Regions from separate parts of the Cupriavidus sp. 10L45 genome, predicted to be linked through region 1. Evidence: predicted binding sites of a transcription regulator. Region 1 holds the regulator's gene; each other region holds the start of a gene.

Region 1 (5,189 bases):
CAACGTCGTGCTGACCAAGGGCACGATGGTGCTGAAGTCGGACGCCGCGCAGATCCGCACCGACCCCGAGGGCTACCAGTACGCGGTGGCCACGGCCAATCCGGGACGCCAGGCGTATATCCGCCAGAAGCGCGACGGCGTGGACGAATACATCGATGGCTGGGGCGACCGCATCGAGTACGACGGCAAGCAGGAAATGTCGAAGCTGATCGGTCATGCCCGCGCGGCGCGCATCGCCGGCGCGAAGACCGTCGACGAGATCCGCGGCGCCGTGATCACCTACGACAGCCGCAACGAGTACTACACGGCTGCCGGCGGCGACAACAACACCTCCACCGGCAACCCGTCCGGCCGCGTGCGCGCCGTGCTCTCGCCGCGCGCGGACCCGGCCAGCGGCGCCGCCGCGCCGCCACCGCCGCTGGAACTGAAGCCGGCGCCCGCGCCCGGCAAGCCCTGAACCCCGGACGCGCCCGCCGCGTCACGCATGCATTGACCTGATGAACGACTCCGCCACGCTCGCCCCGAACGCCTCCGCAGCCCCGTCGGCCGCCCGTACCGACAGCAGCACGCTGGTCGTGCGCCACCTGAAGAAGCGCTACGGTTCGCGCACCGTGGTCAAGGACGTCTCGCTGGACGTGAAGAGCGGCGAGGTGGTCGGCCTGCTCGGTCCGAACGGCGCCGGCAAGACCACGTCGTTCTACATGATCGTGGGCCTGGTGGCACTGGATGAGGGCGACATCGTGCTGGACGACCAGCACATCAGCGGCCTGCCGATCCACGAGCGCGCCCGCATGGGCCTGTCCTACCTGCCGCAGGAGGCCTCGGTCTTCCGCAAGCTCAACGTCGAGGAAAACATCCGCGCCGTGCTCGAGTTGCAATTGGAGAAGGGCAAGCCGCTGCCGAAGGCCGAGATCGAACGCCGCCTGGATTCGCTGCTGGACGACCTGCAGATCGCCCATCTGCGCAACAACCCGGCGCTGTCGCTCTCCGGCGGCGAGCGCCGCCGCGTGGAAATTGCCCGGGCGCTGGCCTCCGCGCCGCGCTTCATCCTGCTGGACGAGCCGTTCGCCGGCGTGGACCCCATCGCCGTGGGCGAAATCCAGCGCATCGTGAGCTTCCTGAAGGCGCGCAACATCGGCGTGCTGATCACCGACCACAACGTGCGCGAGACGCTCGGCATCTGCGACCACGCCTACATCATCAGCGAAGGCACGGTGCTGGCCGCCGGCCAGCCTGAGGAAATCATCGCCAACGAGTCCGTGCGACGCGTGTACCTGGGCGAAAATTTCCGCATGTGACCCATCGGCCGCCGCGTGCGGCCGCGCTTCTCCCGGCCTCCACGGCGACAGCCGGGGTCGATCAGGAAGTCAGAGCGATAGGCGATAGCAATTTCCGTTCCATAGTCGGAAGGATGCGCATAGAATAGGTCGCATGAAACCGTCGCTTCAGCTTCGTCTCTCGCAACATCTGGCATTGACCCCGCAGCTGCAACAGTCGATTCGATTGTTGCAGCTCTCGACGCTTGAACTCCAGCAGGAAGTGGAACAGGCGCTGACCGAAAATCCCCTGCTCGAACGCGAAAACGACTGGATCGAAAGCCCGCTGCGGGTAGCCGCCGATGGCTCGGTCAACCTCCAGAGCGCCCCCGCGCCGGCCTCCTCCGAGCCACAGCCCAACGGCGACGCGCGCACCGATGGCGCGTCCGGCGGTGAGGACGACAACTACAACGACAACGGCAGCGAGGACTACGGCAGCGACTGGAGCCTCGACGACTTCGCCCGCCGCCCCCAGGGCGACGAGGACGAAAAGTCGCCGATGCAGTTGCGCGATGCCGAGCCCACGCTGCGCGAGCACCTGATGGGGCAGTTGGCCCCGCTGAAGATCTCGGTGCGCGACAAGGGCCTGGCCATCTTCCTGATCGAATCGCTCGACGATGACGGCTACCTGAGCGCCTCGCTCGAGGAAATCTGCACCGAACTGCCCGAGGAACTCGAATTCGAGATCGACGAAGTCCACGCGATCCTGACCCTGCTGCAGAGCTTCGACCCGCCCGGCGTGGGCGCGCGCAATGCCGCGGAGTGCCTCAGCCTGCAATTGCGTCGCCTGAAGCACTCGCATCGTGAGCTGGCGCTGACCATCGTCAATCATCATCTGGAACTGCTGGCCGTGCGCGACTACACGCGGCTAAAGAAAGCGCTCCAGGTGGACGAAATAGCACTGAAGGCGGCACACGAACTGATTCGCTCGCTGGCGCCGTATCCGGGGCACGCGTTCAACCGTCCCGAGGCCGACTTCGTGGTGCCCGACGTGTTCGTGCGCAAGAGCGGCAGCGGGTGGATCGCGGCGCTCAATCCGGATGTCATGCCACGGCTGCGCATCAACGACATGTATGCGCAGATCCTGCGCGGCGCGAAGGGCGAAACGGGGACGGCAGGCCTGCAGCAGAAGCTTCAGGAGGCGCGGTGGCTTATCAAGAACATCCAGCAACGATTCGATACGATCCTGCGTGTTTCGCAGGCAATTGTGGAACGTCAAAAGAACTTTTTCACGCATGGCGAAATCGCGATGCGCCCCTTGGTTTTGCGGGAAATAGCCGATACACTCGGTTTACATGAGTCGACCATTTCCCGGGTCACCACGAATAAGTACATGGCCACGCCCATGGGTACTTTCGAGTTGAAGTACTTCTTTGGGAGCCACGTCTCTACGGAGACTGGCGGCGCGGCCTCCTCCACGGCAATCCGCGCGCTGATCAAGCAACTGATAGGAGCCGAAGACCCCAGGAATCCTCTTTCCGACAGCCGGATCGCCGAACTGCTGGGTGAGCAAGGCTTCGTGGTCGCACGCCGCACGGTGGCGAAATACCGCGAAGCGCTCAAGATCCCCGCAGTCAATCTCCGCAAGACTTTGTAGCCGAGCCGCAACCGCCTGCCTGGTGCGGCTCTTTCAGAAGGAGAAGCGCTATGAACTTCAAGATCAGTGGACACCACCTCGACATCACGCCCCCGCTGCGTGAGTATGTGGAAACGAAACTGGAGCGAATTGTCAGGCATTTCGATCAGGTCATCGGCGTGAGCGTGCTGCTATCGGTGGACAACCACAAGGAGAAGGACCGGCGCCAGTACGCGGAAATCAATCTGCATCTGAAGGGGAAGGACATCTTCGTCGAAGCGCATCATGAAGATCTGTATGCGGCGATCGACTGTCTGGTCGACAAGCTCGACCGCCAGGTCATCCGCTACAAGGACCGCGTACAGGGCCACGATCGCGAGGCGGTGAAGTACCAGATGGCCGCCCAGCAACTGACGCAGCAGTAGAGACCTGCAGGCAACCGAAAACAGAGCGGTTGCCGACCCTGCAGAGGACTGAAAAGAAGAGCTCAAGCCGCGCAATCAGCGCGGCTTTTTTGATGGGCGCGCGCCATGGCGGTGACGGTGCGGGCACCTGGAATGTTTCGTTACCTTATTGCCACGCCGGAGGGCGACCCGGGGCCCCCGGGAGCGGTCAAAATGGGAACAAGTGTTCGCAAGCCGCCCGCCTCGGTGTATGCTCCGCCATACAAATAACGACAGGACGGCCCCGGGACACCCCGGGTGGGCAAGCCGGCCGGCACGTCGTGGCACCGCCGCGACCCCGGCGCTGCATCGCAAAATCGCGGTGGAGCCCTGCTCTATAATGGCCGGACGCTCCAATGCGGGCGTCCCAGACAAGATCTCGGTACCCAAGTTTCGCCCCGAATCCGGCGGGACGGCCTTCGCGCCCCGGCCCGCTAACCTGACTTCTCGCGCATCGCCCATGAATCGTTTGGCCAAATTGCTGCCACCCGGCAACATCCATCTCGACGTCACCGTCACCAGCAAGAAGCGGGTGTTCGAGCAAGCCGGGCTCCTGTTCGAGAACAACCATGGCGTGGCGCGTGCTACCGTGACCGATAACCTGTTCGCGCGCGAATCGCTGGGTTCCACGGGTCTGGGTGCCGGCGTGGCCATTCCGCATGGCCGCATCAAGGGTCTCAAGCAGCCGCTGGCCGGCTTCATGCGCCTGGCCGAGCCCATTCCGTTCGAATCGCCGGACGGCAAGCCGGTGTCGCTGTTGATCTTCCTGCTCGTGCCGGAACAGGCCACGCAACAACATCTGGAAATCCTGTCGGAAATCGCCCAACTGCTCTCGGACCGCGAGATGCGCGAGGGCCTCGCCACACTGCCCACGTCGGAAGCGGTGCATGATCTGCTGACGCAGTGGCACCCCTGACTCCCGCCCCAACGGCCGCCTGAAACGGCCTGTCCGCCCCCGAAAGTCATACGCGCATGGAACTCACCGGCGTCACCTCGCAGTCGATCTTCGACGACAACGCAGCCGATATCAAGCTCTCGTGGGTCGCTGGCCTGGAAGGGGCCGACCGGGCCTTCGACGTGGAATTCGCCCGCGAAGCCACCTCGGCGGCGGACCTCGTCGGCCACTTGAACCTGATCCACCCGAACCGGATCCAGGTGCTCGGCAAGCCGGAAATCCTCTACTACCAGCGCCTCGACGACGAGCCGCGCAAGCGCCAGATGGGGGAGCTGATCCTGCTCGAGCCGCCGTTCCTCGTCGTGGCGGATGGCATGGAGCCGCCGCCAGACCTGGAGCTGCGCTGCACGCGCTCGTCCACGCCGCTGTTCACCACGCCGGTGTCGTCGGCGGCTGTGATCGACCATCTGCGGCTCTACCTGTCGCGCATCTCCGCCCCGCGCGTGACGATGCACGGCGTGTTCCTCGACATCCTCGGCATGGGCGTGCTGATCATGGGCGAGTCCGGCCTGGGCAAGAGCGAACTGGGCCTGGAACTGATCTCGCGCGGCCACGGTCTCGTGGCCGACGATGCGGTGGATTTCGTGCGACTCGGACCCGACTTCATCGAGGGCCGCTGCCCGCCGCTGCTGCAGAACCTGCTGGAAGTGCGCGGCCTGGGCCTGCTCGACATCAAGACGATCTTCGGCGAGACGGCCGTGCGCCGGAAGATGAAGCTCAAGCTCGTGGTGCAGCTCGTGCGCCGCAACGACGGCGAGTTCGAGCGCCTGCCGCTTGACTCGCAATACCTCGATGTCCTGGGCCTGCCAATCCACATGGTGAAGATCCAGGTGGCAGCCGGCCGCAACCTGGCCGTGCTGGTCGAGGCTGCGGTGCGCAATACGATACTGCGCCTGCGC
Region 2 (5,189 bases), on a different contig from region 1:
CGGCGAGCGCGGCCACGTGCTGGCCAATCGGCAGCTCCGTCACGCTGATCTTGCCGGCGCCGGCGCGCTCGAGCATGGTCTTGGCCAGCACCACGTTCTGCAGGCCCGGGCCGCATGCCACGCGCTTGCCCTTGAGTTCCGCCACGGTCTTGATCGGGCTGTCCTTGGCCACGAGGAACTCATCGAGCACGAACTTGGCGTTGGTCGGGTTGGTGCAGAAGATCTTCAGCAGGCCGGGCTGGGCGATGTCACCGATGGCCAGCGCGGCCGAGGCGGTGCCATTGGCGCTGCCGTCGCAGCGGCCGGCCAGGATGGCCTCGATGACCTGCTGCGGGCTGGCGAACTTGATCGGCTCGACGTTCAGCCCCGCTTCCTTGAAATAGCCCTTTTCGACGGCGGCGAAGAAGGGCAGGCCCGACGCGACCGGCCAGTAGCCGATGCGCAGCTTGGGCGTGCCCTGCGCGCGGACGATGGCCGGCGCGGCCAGCACGGACAGCGCGGCGGCGCCGGCCTTCAGCGCGCGGCGGCGCGAGGGGGAGACGGTGGCGGGACGGGAGGTGGAGCGGGTCATGGCAGGTTCCTGTGCGTGAATGTTGAGGATTCGGAAGACGGTCAAGCGGCGGAGAGCGACGTGATATAGGCGCGCCAGCCGCCATGGGCGCTGACATCGGGCGCACCGTGCAGCGCATGGCCTTCGCAGACGAAGCCATGGACCCAGCGGCCATCGGCCAGCTCGAGGCTGCCCAGCGCGAGCGGGGCCGGCACCAGCGCCAGGAAGCTGCCGACGGCGGCGAGCGGCACCTGCCACACCTCCACCGCGATGGCGGCGCCGGCATCCTCCCCGGCGTCCACGCGGCGCAGGCCGGGCTTTGGCGGCGTGGTGCCGGGCAGCGCGTGCAGCCGATAGTGCGGCGCGGTGGTGGTGGCCTCGGCCAGCGTCGCACCGCGTTCGGTCAACTGACCGTTCAGCGGCATGCCAGAGAGATGGGCGCCCACCACGGCCAGCGGCAGATGAGTGGCGGGGGACGGGGCCAGCCCGGCAATGGACACCGGCGCGGGCAGCGGCTCGCCCGTCGCACCCAGCGTCAGCCCCGTGGCGTGGTGGAAGCGTTGCCCCAGGTCGGCGAGCTGCCAGTCGCTGCCGGCCTGGCCGATCAGCGTGATGCCGAACGGCAGCCCGTCCGGGCGCAGGCTAGCGGGCACGGACAGCGCGGCGTAGTCGAGCAGGTTGACGAAGTTCGTGTAGTGGCCGAGTTCGCGGTTGCGTACCACCGGATCGGCCAGCATGGCGGCGATGGTGCAATGCGTCGGCGCCGTGGGCACGCACAGCACGTCGATGTCCTGCCACATCGTGGCCGCGCGCTGGGCCAGGGCCTGGAGCGCGTGCTGGGCATCGAACACATCGGCGGCGCTGTAGCGGCTGCCGGCGGCCAGGATCGAACGCACCGGCTCGATGACCGCGCCCGGCGCGCGGTCGAAGAAGGGGCGCACGGCGGCGTAGCGCTCGGCGACCAGCGCGCTGTCATAGAGCAGCGCGGCGGCTTCGGCCAGCGGGGCATAGTCGATGGGCACCGCGCGACCGCCCAGCGCCTCCAGCGCGGCAACGGCGGCGTCGAAGGCCCGGCGGGCGAGGTCATCGCCGAAAAACTCCGGCTCGGCCGGCAGGCCAAAGCGGAACGCAGCCGGCAGCGGCGTGCGCGCCAGCGGCAGCGCGCGCGAGTACGGGTCTTGCGGATCATGGCCGGCGGCGGCTTCCAGCACGCGCACCGCCATGGCCACCGTGCGTGCCAGGATCGACACGCAATCCACGCTCTGCGCGGCGGGGAACACGCCGTGGGCGGAGATCAGGCCCTTGCTCGGCTTCAGCCCGACGATGTTGTTGAGCCCGGCGGGCACCCGGCCGGAGCCGGCGGTGTCCGTGCCCAGCGCGAAGTCAACCTCACCGCTGGCCACCGCGTACGCCGAACCGGAACTCGACCCGCCGCTGACATAGGCCGGGTCGAACGCATTGGGCACGGCGCCGTAGGGCGAGCGCGTGCCATTCAGGCCGCAGGCGAACTGGTCCAGGTTGGTCTTGCCGGCCAACGCCGCGCCGGCGCCCAGCAGGCGCGCGATCACCGTGGCGTGGGCGTCCGGCACGTAGGCGAATTCGGGGCAGGCGGCGGTCGTCGGCACGCCAGCCACGTCGATATTGTCCTTGGCCGCAAAACGCAGGCCGGCCAGCGGGGCGTGCTCCGGGTGCGGGGCGACGACCGGGGTATCGAACCGCGCGATCCACGCCGCATCGGCCTCGCCGGGGGCGGCTGTCGTGGCCGCTGTGGTGGCCGAGGTAGAGGTACGCATGAGAGTCCTATCTGAAATCCAATCTTGGATACAAGATAGCAATCACCGTGCCAAAGGCACTTTTGGGCAGGGGGAAGCCCGGTCATACGTGGAAAATGTCAATGAAATCAGTCGATTAACCACGTGGCTGTTCACGCGTGACCGGCTGCTGGGCGCCTTCGGCCTGCCACCCACACCCCGCCGCCCACCCGCAAGCCCCTGCGTGGTGCGCGCACGCACCAGTGTCGGGAGGTCTTCACTGACACGGCGCTACGGGGTCCGCCCGACAGCGCCCGCCCGCCGCGCCGCCTACTGTGAAAGTCTCGACCGGGATATATCGAATAGAGGAGCCAGCTTGTTCGCGACCTGGGCATTGGTCATTGGCGCGCTGCTGATCACGATGGGGCTGATCGACTCCATGGTGAAGCGCCTGCCCATGTCCCCGTCCGGTCTGTATCTATTAGTGGGGATGGCGCTGGGGCCCGGCGGGGCCGGGCTGATCGTGCTCGATCTGACGGACCCGGGCCACGTGAGGGTACTGGAATGGATCACCGAGCTGGCCGTGCTCGTCGCTCTGTTCGGCGTGGGCTTGCGGCTGCGGGTGCAGATGACGTACCGCGTCTGGCGCCTGCCGGTGCGGCTGGCCACCGTGGCGATGCTGCTGACCATCGGCGGCGTCTGCGCCGTGGCGGTGGGCTGGCTGCAGGTGCCACTGGGCCTGGCGGTGCTGCTCGGGGCGATCCTGGCGCCCACGGACCCGGTGCTGGCCTCGGACGTGCAGATGGCCGATACCGAGGATCGCGACGTGGTGCGCTACAGCCTGACGGGTGAGGGCGGCCTGAACGATGGCGCGGCGTTCCCGTTCGTCATGCTCGGCCTTGGCTTGCTGGGTTTCCACGAACTGGGCGCGTGGGGCGGCCGCTGGATGGCGGTCGATCTGGTCTGGAGCACCCTCGGCGGGCTGGCAATCGGTGGGCTGCTGGGCTGGCTGGCGAGCAAGACCATCCTGGTCCTGCGGCTGCGCTTCCATGAGGCGGTGGGGCTGGAGAGTTTCCTCACGCTGGGCCTGATCGGCGTGTCCTACGGCGCCGCGCTGTTGCTGCACACCTACGGCTTCCTGGCCGTGTTCGCGGCGGGGCTGGCGATGCGGCAGGTGGAGCGCCGCGAGAATCCCGCCACCTCGCCGGCGGAGGTGCTGGGACCGCTGCATACGGCCGATGTCGAGACCACCTCCACGCACGAGCGCAAGGCCGCCGCCTACCTCACCCATACCGCCTCGGAGTTCTCGTTCAATATCGAACGGCTGGCCGAGCTGTGCGTCACCCTGCTGATCGGGGCGATGCTGACCCGGGAGGTCTTCCACGCCCAGTACGTGGTGCTGGCGCTGCTGCTGATCTGCCTGATCCGGCCGCTATCGGTCTATGCGTCCACCTTCGACCTGCCCATGGCGCGCGGCCAGCGGCGCCTGACCGCGTGGTTCGGCATTCGCGGCATCGGCTCGCTTTACTACCTGGCCTATGCCCTGACGCACACCGCCGGCGAGGAATGGAGCCCCTTCCTGATCCACGCCACGCTGTGCACCGTGGTGTTCTCCATCGTCCTGCACGGCCTGACGGCCACGCCGCTGATGGCCTTCCATCAACGGCTGGGGCGCTAGCCAGCACCCTTCAGCGTCATTCAGCGCCGCTGCGCCAGCCCGATGCCTGCGGCGATGGTGAGCAGCCCCACGCCGTGATACCAGTGGGGCGACTCGCCGAGCAGCAGCGTGGAGAGCAGGGCGGCGAACACCGGCGTCAGCGTGATGAAGAACACCGGCAACTGCGCGCCGGCCCGTGCGATGGCGCGGTCCCAGGCGAAGTAGGCCAGCAGCGAGGGAATCGTCGACACATAAAGCAGGATGCCCATCACCTTGCCGTTCCAGGGGATGGGCGTCGACAGCGTCATCAATTCCCACGCCGTGACGGGCACGCTGGCCACCACGCCGGTGACGATCTGCGCGAACAGCAGCACCGGCAGCGGCAGGTCCGGGCGATGCTTGCGCAGCAGCCAGGTATAGGCGCTCCAGGCGATGGTCGCCGCAAGCATGTACAGGTCGCCGGGCACGAAGTCGAGCTGCGCCAGCCGCCCCAACTCCCCGCGCACCAGCACGAAAGACACCCCCACCAGACACAGCAGCGCCCCCGCCACAGCCCACGGCCGCATGCGCTCCCCGAAGAACAGCGCGCCGATGATCAGCAGGAACAGCGGCGTGGAGGCGCCAATCAAGGTGACGTTGATCGGCGTCGAGGTGGTCAGCGCGAGGTACTGGAACGCGTTGTAGCTGGCAATCGACAGCACGCCCATCGCCGTCAGCAGCCCCGCATGCCGGCGCAGCGTGGCCCGATGTTCCACCACCCCGCGCCAGGCGTAGAGCCCCAACAAGGTCCCGGCCAGTACCCAGCGCACGAAATTCAGCGTGAGCGGCGGAAACGTACCGGCGGCCAGCCGCCCGACAATGGCGTTGCCCGCCCAGGCCAGTGGCGGGAAGGTGAGCAGGAACAGGGTGGTCCCGTCGAGGCGGCGGGTGGCGCTGGCATGCATGGGGGTGGGGAGGGCGTCGTGAGGATGCGGGATTATCCGCCATCACGGCGTGTGGCGCTGGCGCCCCCCGCAAGGCGCCCCTAAGGCGCCCCTAAGGCGCCCCTAAGGCGCCCGCTGTACCCGATACACCTTGCCGCTCGTCGAAGACGTGCCGGCGTCGGCCAGTACGTAGAGTTCCTGCGCGGCATCGGTGCCGAAGGAGTAGACGCTGCCGCTGGCGGTGACCGGCCAGTCCACCCGCTCGGAAACGGCGCCGTCGCGGTACAGGAAGCTGGCCAGCTTGCCGG
Region 3 (5,189 bases), on a different contig from region 1:
GGCGGCGGCGCGCACGTCGGCGTCGGGCTCCTTGAACTTGCCCGCTTCATCGCGCTCCACCAGCGGCGTCAGCTTCTGGCGGATCTGCGGATTGCTGTCCTGGCCGAGGATGCGGATGGCTTCCAGCCGCGCGTCGCGCGTGGCGTCGGTGCCCTGCGCCAGTACGGTGTTGGCCCAGATCACGTCGAGCCGGGCGCGCAGGCCGGCATCGGCCTCGGCCTTGCGGGCCGCTTCCACGACTTCGCGCGAGGCGCTCTCGGGTTGATCGGACAAGGTGTTGATGGCCTGCGTACGCACCGCGATGTCCGGCGACTGCAGCAGGAGGCTGCTCGCGGCGCTATCGACGATGGCCCGCAGGCTGTTGTTCAGCGTGAGGGACTCGAGTTCATCGGCCTTCACGGTCACCGGCTTGCCAGTGATGGCATCGACGGTCTTGTCGCCATCCTGGCGCACCATGCCCACCGATGGCGCAAATTGGAGTGCATCGTCCTGGAGCGCGCGCAGGATCGGGCCGGCCTGCTCGGGCGGCGCCTGGGTCAGCGCGGCGAGCGCGGCAGTCTTGGCGTCGAAGTCGTCTTCGACCAGCGGCTTGAGATCAGCCTGCGTGAGCGGTGCCGCCCACAGCGGCGCGGCGGCCAGCAACAGCGCAGCCAGCATGGCGCGCAGCCACGGCAAGGCGGACGGGAATGGAGATCGGTGCATAGGGCTGGCTGGCGTCTGATATGGCCCGATGGTTCGCGTCTTTTATGCGTGGAACGACCGAGGGAGGGCTCCCCTCTCCCAAGGGAGAGGGGCAAAACACCATGGGTACGCTGGAGATCAGCGGCCGGCGACAACCTTGTCCGGCTTGCCTTCGTTACCCGCGATGAACGGGCTCCACGGCTGCGCGCGCACCGGCTTCGCCGTCTTCCACACCACGGAGAACTGGCCGTCGCCCTTCACTTCGCCGATCATCACCGGCTTGTACAGGTGGTGGTTCTCGCCCATGGTCAGCGTGAAGCCGTCCGGCGACTTGAAGGTCTGGCCGTACATGGCCTGGCGCACCTTGTCCGGATCGGTGGTGCCGGCCTTCTTGACCGCCTGCGCCCACATATGGATGCCGACGTAGGTGGCTTCCATCGGGTCGTTGGTCACGCGCTTGTCGCCGCCGGGCAGGTTGTTGGCCTTGACCCATGCCGCCCATTGCTTCTTGAACGCGTCGTTCTCGGGGTTCTTCACCGACATGAAGTAGTTCCAGGCGGCCAGATGGCCGACCAGCGGCTTGGTGTCGATGCCGCGCAGTTCTTCCTCGCCCACGGAGAAGGCCACCACCGGCACGTCCTTGGCCTTCAGGCCAGCGTTGCCCAGTTCCTTGTAGAACGGCACGTTGGAGTCGCCATTGATCGTCGAGATCACGGCCGTCTTGCCGCCCTGCGAGAACTTCTTGATGTTGGCGACGATGGTCTGATAGTCGCTATGGCCGAACGGGGTGTAGACCTCCTCGATGTCCTTGTCGGCCACGCCCTTGCTCTTCAGGAACGCGCGCAGGATCTTGTTGGTCGTGCGTGGGTACACGTAATCGGTGCCGAGCAGGAAGAAGCGCTTGGCGCCACCGCCTTCCTTGCTCATCAGGTATTCCACAGCCGGGATGGCCTGCTGGTTAGGCGCGGCGCCGGTGTAGAACACGTTCTTCGACATTTCCTCGCCCTCGTACTGCACCGGGTAGAACAGCAGCGAGTTCAGTTCCTCGTAGACCGGGAGCACGGACTTGCGCGATACCGAGGTCCAGCAGCCAAACGTGACGGCGACCTTGTCCTGCGTGACCAGTTGGCGCGCCTTCTCGGCGAACAGCGGCCAGTTGGAGGCGGGGTCCACCACCACCGGCTCGAGCTTGCGGCCCAGCACGCCGCCGCTCTTGTTGATCTCGTCGATGGTCATCAGCGCCACGTCCTTGAGCGAGGTCTCGGAGATGGCCATCGTGCCCGACAGCGAATGCAGGATGCCGACCTTGATCGGATCCTTCGACTGCGCCAGCAGCGGGCTGGTACCGATCATTGCCGCGGCGGCTACCGCCGACAGCTTCAGCATGTCACGTCGTTTCATTGCAGCTCCCAGTTTGTCGTATGTGGTCAGGGACTCTACGCACCCCGGGTGATCCTTCTGCAACTAGCGTGCCATGGACTGCCGGGCCGGGAACGATCAAAGGTGGGAGAAAACGTCACGGCGGGTGATCCCGTCGCACCAATCCGGTGCCAATCGGGTCACCGGGGCCGGCGGGGGCGCGCCAACTCCCGCACCGGCATCGTGCATGGCCGCAAATCAGTGCAGGATCCGGGCCGGCGACAGTGCATCGCGCACCGCCGACAATAAAAAACGGGGCCCGAGGGCCCCGTCTTCGCTGCATGCCTGACGATGCTTACTTCATCATCGGCATCATGTTGGCATTCATGTTGTGCATGATCCAGAGCGAACCGGCCAGCACGATGAACAGGATCAGCAGCGTGAACAGGAACGCCATGACGTTCCAGCGCTGGCCCTTGGAGCCATCCATGTGGAGGAAGTACTTCAGGTGGACCACGATCTGGACCACGGCCATGCCGAGGATGATCCAGAGGATGGTGCCGCGGTCCATCGTGCCGTCCATCACGATCTTGAACGGGATCACCGTCAGGATCACGGCCAGCACGAAGCCGATCACATACGACTTGACGCTGCTGTGGCCGTGCGACTCGCCGTGGGCGGCCGTTGCATGTTGTTGTGCCATTACAGTGCTCCCATCAGGTAGACGACGGTGAAGACGCCGATCCAGACGATGTCCAAGAAGTGCCAGAACAGGCTCAGGCAGTTCAGGCGCTTTTCCATCGTCGGGGTCATGCCCTTCTTGTTCAGCTGCCACATCAGCACGAGCATCCAGACCATGCCGCTGGCCACGTGCAGGCCGTGGGTGCCCACGAGCGTGAAGAACGACGACAGGAACGCGCTGCGGCCCGGGCCGGCGCCTTCGTGGATCAGGTGATGGAACTCATAGATTTCCATCGACATGAACGCGGCGCCCAGCAGGAACGTCACGCCCAGCCAGATCAGCACGCGACCCTTGCTGCGGTTCTGCAGCGAGATCATCGCGAAGCCGTACGTGATCGACGAGAACAGCAGGATGAACGTCTCGACCAGCACGAAGTTGAGCTCGAACAGCTCCTTGCCCGACGGGCCGCCCGCCACTTCGCCGCGCAGCACGGCGTAGGCGGCGAACAGGCACGCGAACAAGATGCAGTCGCTCATCAGGTACAGCCAGAAACCAAAGACGGTGTTCTCGCTGGTGTCGTGATGGGCGTGGTCGTGGTCATGCGCGGCATCGTGCGCGTGGCCGTGGGCGGGGGCTTGCGCCCCAAAACGGTCTAGAACTTCAGTCGACATGATGATCAGCCCTGCGTAGCGATGCGCTGCTGGTGCAGCGTTTCGATCTGCTCGACCTGCTTGGCCGGCACGTAGTAATCGATATGGTCGTCGTTGGCGCGGCGGATGAACGCCACCACCATGCCAACCAGGCCCACGGCGGCAAGCCACCAGATATGCCAGGTCAGCGCGAAGCCCAGCGCGAGGCTGAAGGCACCCATGTAGAAGCCTGCAGCGGTGTTCTTCGGCATGTGGATCTGCTCGTAGCCGTCCGTGCGGATGGTCTCGCCACGGGCCTTCATGTCGGCAAACGCGTCCAGGTCACGCACCACCGGGGTGTGCGCGAAGTTGTAGAACGCGGGCGGCGACGACGTGGCCCACTCCAGCGTACGGCCACCCCAGGGATCGCCCGTGACGTCCGCCAGCGCCTTGCGGTTGCGGATCGACACGACGATCTGCAGCACCTGGAAGCCGATACCCATGGCGATGAACACCACGCCGATCACGGCCGCGTACAGGAACGGGGTCCAGGCCGGGTTGTCGGTATGGTTCAGGCGGCGGGTCATGCCCATCAGGCCCAGCACGTACAGCGGCATGAACGCGAAGTAGAAGCCAACCAGCCAGCACCAGAACGCGCACTTGCCCAGACGCTCGTCCAGCTTGAAGCCGAACGCCTTCGGCCACCAGTAGGTCACGCCGGCCAGGTAGCCGAACAGCACGCCACCGATGATCACGTTGTGGAAGTGGGCAATCAGGAACAGGCTGTTATGCAGCACGAAGTCGGCGGCCGGCACGGCCATCAGCACGCCGGTCATGCCACCGATCACGAAGGTGACCATGAAGCCCAGCGTCCACAGCACCGGCGACGTCAGCTGCACGCGGCCACGGTACATCGTGAACAGCCAGTTGAAGATCTTCACCCCGGTCGGGATGGAGATGATCATCGTGGTGATGCCGAAGAAGGCATTCACGTTGGCGCCGGAGCCCATCGTGAAGAAGTGGTGCAGCCAGACCAGGAACGACAGCACCATGATCGCGGCCGTCGCGTAGACCATGCCCTTGTAGCCGAACAGCTTCTTGCCCGAGAACGTCGAGATGATTTCCGAGAAGATGCCGAACGCCGGCAGGATCAGGATGTACACCTCGGGGTGGCCCCAGATCCAGATCAGGTTCACGTACATCATGGCGTTGCCGCCACCGTCGTTCGTGAAGAAGTGCATGCCGAAGTAGCGGTCCAGGCCCAGCAGCGCCAGCGACACCGTCAGCACCGGGAAGGCGGCCACGATCAGCACGTTGGTGCACAGCACGGTCCAGGTGAACACCGGCATGCGCATCAGGGTCATGCCCGGGGCGCGCATCTTGAGGATGGTCACGAGGAAGTTCACGCCGGTCAGCAGCGTGCCCAAGCCTGATATCTGCAAGGACCAGAGGTAGTAATCCACCCCTACGCCAGGGCTGTAGTCGATGCCCGACAGCGGCGGATACGCCAGCCAGCCGGTACGTGCGAATTCACCAACCCCCAGGGACACGTTGACCAGCATCGCGCCGGCCACGAACAGCCAGAAGCTCAGCGTGTTCAGGAACGGGAACGCCACGTCGCGCGCGCCGATCTGCAGCGGCACCACGAGGTTCATCAGGCCCGTCATCAGCGGCATGGCCACGAAGAAGATCATGATCACGCCGTGGGCGGTGAAGATCTGGTCGTAGTGCTCAGGGGGCAGGATGCCGGGGTCGCCGTTGGTGGCCAGCGCCAGCTGGGTACGCATCATGACCGCGTCGGCAAAGCCGCGCAGCAGCATGATCAGCGCCACCAGCGA
Region 4 (5,189 bases), on a different contig from region 1:
TGGACATCAGCAGCTTGGACTCTCCGGCATCGACCATCTTGGTGACGAACTCGGTGGGGGCGAGATAGGCCATGGGGTATTCCTCTCCGTTTCCTTCGTTTGGCTCAGAAAAGACAAACGGCGTCCGTCCGCCCGGCCTCTGGCCGGCACGTGACAGGACGCCGTCATCCTTGATGCTTTACAGGGTGATGCACTGCCGGGCCGTCATCAGCCCGATGTCAGTGCTGACGCACGTTCCATGCCCGCCGCCGGGTGGGGCCGGGTTGGGCCGGGTTGGGGCAAGTGACGATCTAGGGGGCGTTGGTAGTGCATGGGCTGCCCGCTTTTGGTGCGCGCGGCCGGGCGGGTTCAATCCTGGTGCTGATCGTCGTCCTGTGGGGGCAGGGCGAGGCCGGTGAGCGAGAGGGTGGCTTCGGCAATGTCCGCCAGCCGGCGGTTGTTGTCCATCGACGCCTTCTGCAAGGCCCGGAACGCGGCGTCCTCGCTGAGCCCCATGCGGGCCATCAGCGCGTTCTTGGCGCGCTCGATCACCTTGCGCTCCTTGAGCGCGCGCCGGGCGGCATCGAGTTCCACTTCGGTCTGGGCCAGTCGCGCCGACTGCTGGCGCAGCAGGCGCTCCAGCGACGTGACGGTGGTGGCGTGCACCTCGGCGGGTCCGTTTCCGGCATCGGGCATGCCCGGCAGCACAGGGGCGGCGGCGGGTTGCTCGGCCACATCGAAAAAGCGCTCGACGGCATGGGTATGGGGCGGTGGGTTGTCCAGTAGCTGGCGCAGCAGCCCGGCCGAATCCTGGAGATCGGCCTGGGAACGCTGGATCTGCGCCTCGCAGGCCTTGCGCAGGTCCTGCACCACCTGCATCTCCAGCGTCCACATGCCCGTGATGACCTCGCTGCAGACTTCGAACCACTTCTCGCTGTCGTCGTGCACCAGCGCCGTGCCCGGCGGCGTGGTCAGCAGCGTGCGGCGCATGCCGTCCTGCGCGGCGACCGCGGCGCTGGCCTGCCGTTGCCGCCATGCGGCGAGCAGCGACGGGTCGGCGAAGCGCTCGAACATCTGGAAGCTGCGCTGCTGGGCTTCCACCAACTGCTGCACGCGCTGCGGCGCGGTGCCCGCACAGGTGCCGGAGGCGAACATCTGCGCCCCGACGGCCCGCTCCTGCCCGGCGGCTTCCTTGCCCTGCACGAGGTAGACGAAGGCCACCAGCGGCCGGGCGATGCCCGGATACATCGCCACATCGGCCAGATGGAAGATCAACTCCAGCAGCGCGGCAATCAGGCGGCTGAACGCCGCCACGGCGTCGTGCGCGGTGGTCTGGCATTGATCGATGGACTGGCGCAGCGCCGGCAGCGTGGCCAGATCGAGCTGGACCCAGGCCATCAACGACACCATCGACGCCGTACCCGTATGGCCCGCTTCCAGCTGGCTGGCGAAGCGCTCGCCCAGCCGGGAGGCGATGTGGACCGCCTCGCCCATCGCCGTCTGGCGCTCCTGCGCCAGCCGTTGCCCACCGGAGGCCAGGAAGATGCTGCTGGCCCCCCGTTCACGCTGCAAGGCGTGGATCAGCTGGCCGATCAGGTCGGCCAACTCCACGCGACTTGCCATCAGGCGGACGGCCTCGATTTCGAGCTGCTTGGCCCGAAGGACGAGGGTTGAGGCGGAAAGGGGCATTGTTCTGGGAATGTGGGCGCGGCCGGGATGGGTACTACGCATTTGCCCGGTACTACGCAAATGTCGTGCCATTTGTATCATCCGCCGTACCTTCCCGGCCCCCCGGACCGGCTACAGCGCCTGCACCTGCACAGGCGCGCCGGGTTTGCCGTTCTCGGACGGGGCGATCACGAGATAGCGGCGCGCGCCGGCCCCCGCATCGTCCCGCACCACCTGCCGGATCGGGCCAATCGCGTTGACGATGGCCGAGCCCGCCGGATTCGACATGAAGGCGGCGAGCGGCTCCAGCGGGCCGCTGCCGTCCGCGCGGGTGGCGAGCGCCAGCACGTAGGGACGCTTGGGCTGCAATCCGGTGGCCGATGCCTGCAGGACCTGGAGCAGTCCCTGATCGAACAGCGTGACGCTGGTCGGCGCATGGTCGGTGGCCACAGGCTTGCCGTTCACGACGCCATGCAGCTTCAGCTGCGTGGTCTGCCCGGCCACCCCCAGCGGCTGGAGTCCCTGCGTGCCGTCGCCCTCGGGCACGGCGTTCGGCACATAGGCGATGGCCTGCGGCGCCTGCCCGACCGGCACGTTGGCGACTACCCGATTGGTGGCGGTGTCGATGGCGGCCAGCTGGTCGGCGTTCTCCAGCCCCACGTAGATGCGCGTGCCGTCGCCCGAAGGCCAGATGCCGTGCGGCAGGCTGCCCACCGGAATCGTGGCCACCTGGGAGAAGTCATCGGTCCGGAACACCTTGACCTGATTCAGCCCGCCGACCGTGATGTAGGCGAAGTCGCCCGCCGCCGTGTGGGCGAAGTTCACGTGGTTGGTGATCGGGCCGGTCTCCAGCGTCTTGATCAGGCGGAAGGGCGGGCGGGCCTCGAACACCTGGGCCTTGCCGACGTCCTTGAGCGTGAACCAGACCTGCTTGCCGTCAGGCGTGGCGGCGATGTTCGGGCAGAACGGGCTCTCCTGCTTCACGCGCCCCACGATCTGATGGTCGGCCACGCTGACCACGGCCGTTTCCGGATTGAACGACGAGCAGATGTAGCCGTACTTGCCATCGGGCGAGAAGATCTGCATGCCCGGGCCGTCGGCCACGGTGATGCGGGTCTTTTCCTGGAACGTGGCGGCGTCGATCACCGAGATGTAGTTCTCCCCGCGCACGGTGACCCAGACCTCCTTGCCGTCCGGCGTGTAGAACGCCTCGTGCGGCGACCGTCCCACGTAGGTGACGTGCTTGACGGCGTTGGTAGCCGTGTCGATGAACGACACCGAGTTCGACCCAATCGACACGATGGCAAGCGTGCGGTGATCCGGCGAGAAGCCCATCCCGTGGACCAGCACCTGACCGCGATACAGCGGGCTGAAGTTGCCCGGCGCAGGGTCGCCCAGGCGGATGACGCCCAGCAGCCGGTTGTCCGCCGGGTCCGTCACGGAAACCGTGTTGGAGAACTGCTCGGCGGCATAGAGGCGGTCGCGGTGGCTGATGGGGACGTCAGGGGCCGTCGACGGTCCCGGCGCCTGCCCGGCCAGAACCGCGCTGGCCGCGCCGAGCAGCAGCATGAGGGAGAGGGTGTTCCTGAGGGAATGTCTTGTCATGGTCGTGGGCGCATCAGTGCGCGTGAGCGGAATGGCTGGGGGTGGTGGGTTGGCTGGCCGATTGGGCCGGATCGGGGCGGGTGGGCGCCGGCGCGGATGGGGGCAGGGGCTGTCCGAGCGCGAGCCGCATCGCGGCAATCTCCTGCAACTGGTCGACGATGATTTCCTGCGCGATGCGTCGGAGTTGCTCGTTCTTGCCGTGGCGCAGCTCGGCCATGGCCATGTCGATGGCGCCCTGATGGTGGGGAATCATCATCGCGACGAAGTCCTCGTCGACGTTGCCGCCGGGCTTGACCGCCATGTCGTCCATCATTTTTGTCATGGCGGTATCGCTTTCCGACAGGAACGCAGCGCTGTCAGGGCTGGCGGGCGGGGCGGCGACGGCGGGCAGCGCAAGGGCGGCCAATAACGGCAGGAGGAGCCTAAGCGGTGGTGATGGGGATCGGTGATGACTGGGCACGGGGCTCCTCGTGAAGGGTGGCGGCCTGGTTGCGGCCGCATGCCCCGTAAACGCAGGACACCCTGCTGTTATTCCCTCGCCACCTCAGGGTAAATTTATACCCGGGTAATATTGACTTTAATTTTATCCGGGTATAAATTGCGGACGTCATCACGGGGAGCCACCATGAGCCCAATCGATCATCTTCCGTCCCATACCGCCTTCGAAGGCCATCGTCGCCTCGCCTCCGGCCCGCTCGGCGTGGTTGCGCTCGCGGTCAGGCGGGCGATGGAGGGGGGCACCAGCGACCCGGTGCTGGTGTTCGACAACGCCACCGGGCGCACCATCGACATCGACACACGCGGCAGCGATGCGGACATCGTCGCCCGTTTTAGCCCGGAGGGTGGGCGTGCCGATGCCGCCGATCAGGAAGACGCCCCGGACGCGCCGCGCGGCAGGGGCCGCCCCAAACTAGGCGTCGTGGCGCGCGAGGTCACGCTACTGCCGCGCCACTGGGACTGGCTCGCCCAGCAGCCGGGCGGGGCCTCCGTGGCGCTGCGCAAGCTCGTGGAAGAGGCACGCCGCGCCAATGCCCATGGCGATAACCGCCGCGTAGCGCGGGAGCGCGCGTATCACTTCATGTCCGCCATCGCCGGGGATCTTCCGGGCTTCGAGGAAGCGTCCCGCGCGCTGTTCGCGGATGACCGGCAACGCATGGACGAACTGATCGCCGGCTGGCCGGAGGACGTGCGCGGGCATGTGGTGTGGCTGGGGTTTGGGGGTGGTGCGGAAGCCAGGAGGCAGCCATGAAACCATTGCTCGCTGGCGGATGCCTGTGCGGTGCGGTCCGTTACTCGGTAAATGACGAATTCGCCTACGCGTTGAACTGCCACTGTTCAAATTGTCGTCGCTCGACAGGCTCCGCGTTCAAGCCCTTCGCAGGGATCGAGCGCGAAAAATTGCAGATCACGCAAGGCGAGGACGAGGTATTGATTTTCGGTGACGCAAAGGCGTCTCACGATGTCCGTTGCAAGCGATGCGGAAGCCTGATGTTCTCGGTGGTTCGTGATGGCGCCTTCGTCCACGTCACCTTGGGCACGCTCGCCGACACGCCCAGCATTCGTCCCAGTGCGCATATCTTCGTGGGCTCCAAGGCGCCGTGGTATTCGATTACTGACCAACTGCCACAGTACGATGAATTCGATTAGACGGCCGGCGTCATCTCAGACAAACGCAGCGCAATCGATTACGCTTTACCCTTTCGACAGCGTTGGTGAAGGTGCTCATGACAAGAGACGACAAGCTGCGGCAGATCGCGGCGGAATTCGGATTTGATCCGGACGAGGAAATCAAGATCGGTGGAAAGTACACGCCTGTTTTGGTGGATGGGAACGTAGCCTACGTTGCTGGCCAAATCCCGCGAGTTGGGGAAACGGTGCGCTTCGTTGGCGTAGTGGGCGACTCCATTTCGCTCGACGAAGCGCGTCGTGCAGCAGGG

What was found. Region 1 encodes sigma-54, which starts transcription at its own class of promoters, with help from an activator protein. Its sites were predicted from a motif close to TGGCANGNAANCTGCTTT; they were not measured.
Region 2: atzF (allophanate hydrolase) is a predicted target of sigma-54. The motif match lies at 2,379-2,396, and genes of this name have one in related genera.
Region 3: urtA (urea ABC transporter substrate-binding protein) is a predicted target of sigma-54. The motif match lies at 2,139-2,156, and genes of this name have one in related genera.
Region 4: AC1DFU_RS09340 (nitrate- and nitrite sensing domain-containing protein) is a predicted target of sigma-54. The motif match lies at 1,722-1,739, and genes of this name have one in related genera.

What each region holds. Positions count from the first base shown of each region.
Region 1 is NZ_JBFTJC010000003.1:14,498-19,686, forward strand. Features, by position in the region: gene lptA (lipopolysaccharide transport periplasmic protein LptA) at 1-457, shown strand, start outside; gene lptB (LPS export ABC transporter ATP-binding protein) at 498-1,298, shown strand; gene AC1DFU_RS05960 (RNA polymerase factor sigma-54) at 1,432-2,913, shown strand; gene hpf (ribosome hibernation-promoting factor, HPF/YfiA family) at 2,964-3,317, shown strand; gene AC1DFU_RS05970 (PTS sugar transporter subunit IIA) at 3,796-4,251, shown strand; gene hprK (HPr(Ser) kinase/phosphatase) at 4,308-5,189, shown strand, end outside.
Region 2 is NZ_JBFTJC010000015.1:37,345-42,533, reverse strand. Features, by position in the region: gene AC1DFU_RS23670 (ABC transporter substrate-binding protein) at 1-571, opposite strand, end outside; gene atzF (allophanate hydrolase) at 613-2,343, opposite strand; gene AC1DFU_RS23660 (cation:proton antiporter) at 2,678-3,979, shown strand; gene AC1DFU_RS23655 (DMT family transporter) at 4,000-4,902, opposite strand; gene AC1DFU_RS23650 (PQQ-dependent sugar dehydrogenase) at 5,005-5,189, opposite strand, start outside.
Region 3 is NZ_JBFTJC010000005.1:115,482-120,670, reverse strand. Features, by position in the region: gene urtB (urea ABC transporter permease subunit UrtB) at 1-702, opposite strand, end outside; gene urtA (urea ABC transporter substrate-binding protein) at 820-2,082, opposite strand; gene cyoD (cytochrome o ubiquinol oxidase subunit IV) at 2,396-2,743, opposite strand; gene cyoC (cytochrome o ubiquinol oxidase subunit III) at 2,743-3,393, opposite strand; gene cyoB (cytochrome o ubiquinol oxidase subunit I) at 3,399-5,189, opposite strand, start outside.
Region 4 is NZ_JBFTJC010000004.1:272,456-277,644, reverse strand. Features, by position in the region: gene AC1DFU_RS09345 (formate/nitrite transporter family protein) at 1-73, opposite strand, end outside; gene AC1DFU_RS09340 (nitrate- and nitrite sensing domain-containing protein) at 349-1,668, opposite strand; gene AC1DFU_RS09335 (YncE family protein) at 1,780-3,252, opposite strand; gene AC1DFU_RS09330 (DUF305 domain-containing protein) at 3,266-3,712, opposite strand; gene AC1DFU_RS09325 (DUF2239 family protein) at 3,878-4,501, shown strand; gene AC1DFU_RS09320 (GFA family protein) at 4,498-4,899, shown strand; gene AC1DFU_RS09315 (RidA family protein) at 4,977-5,189, shown strand, end outside.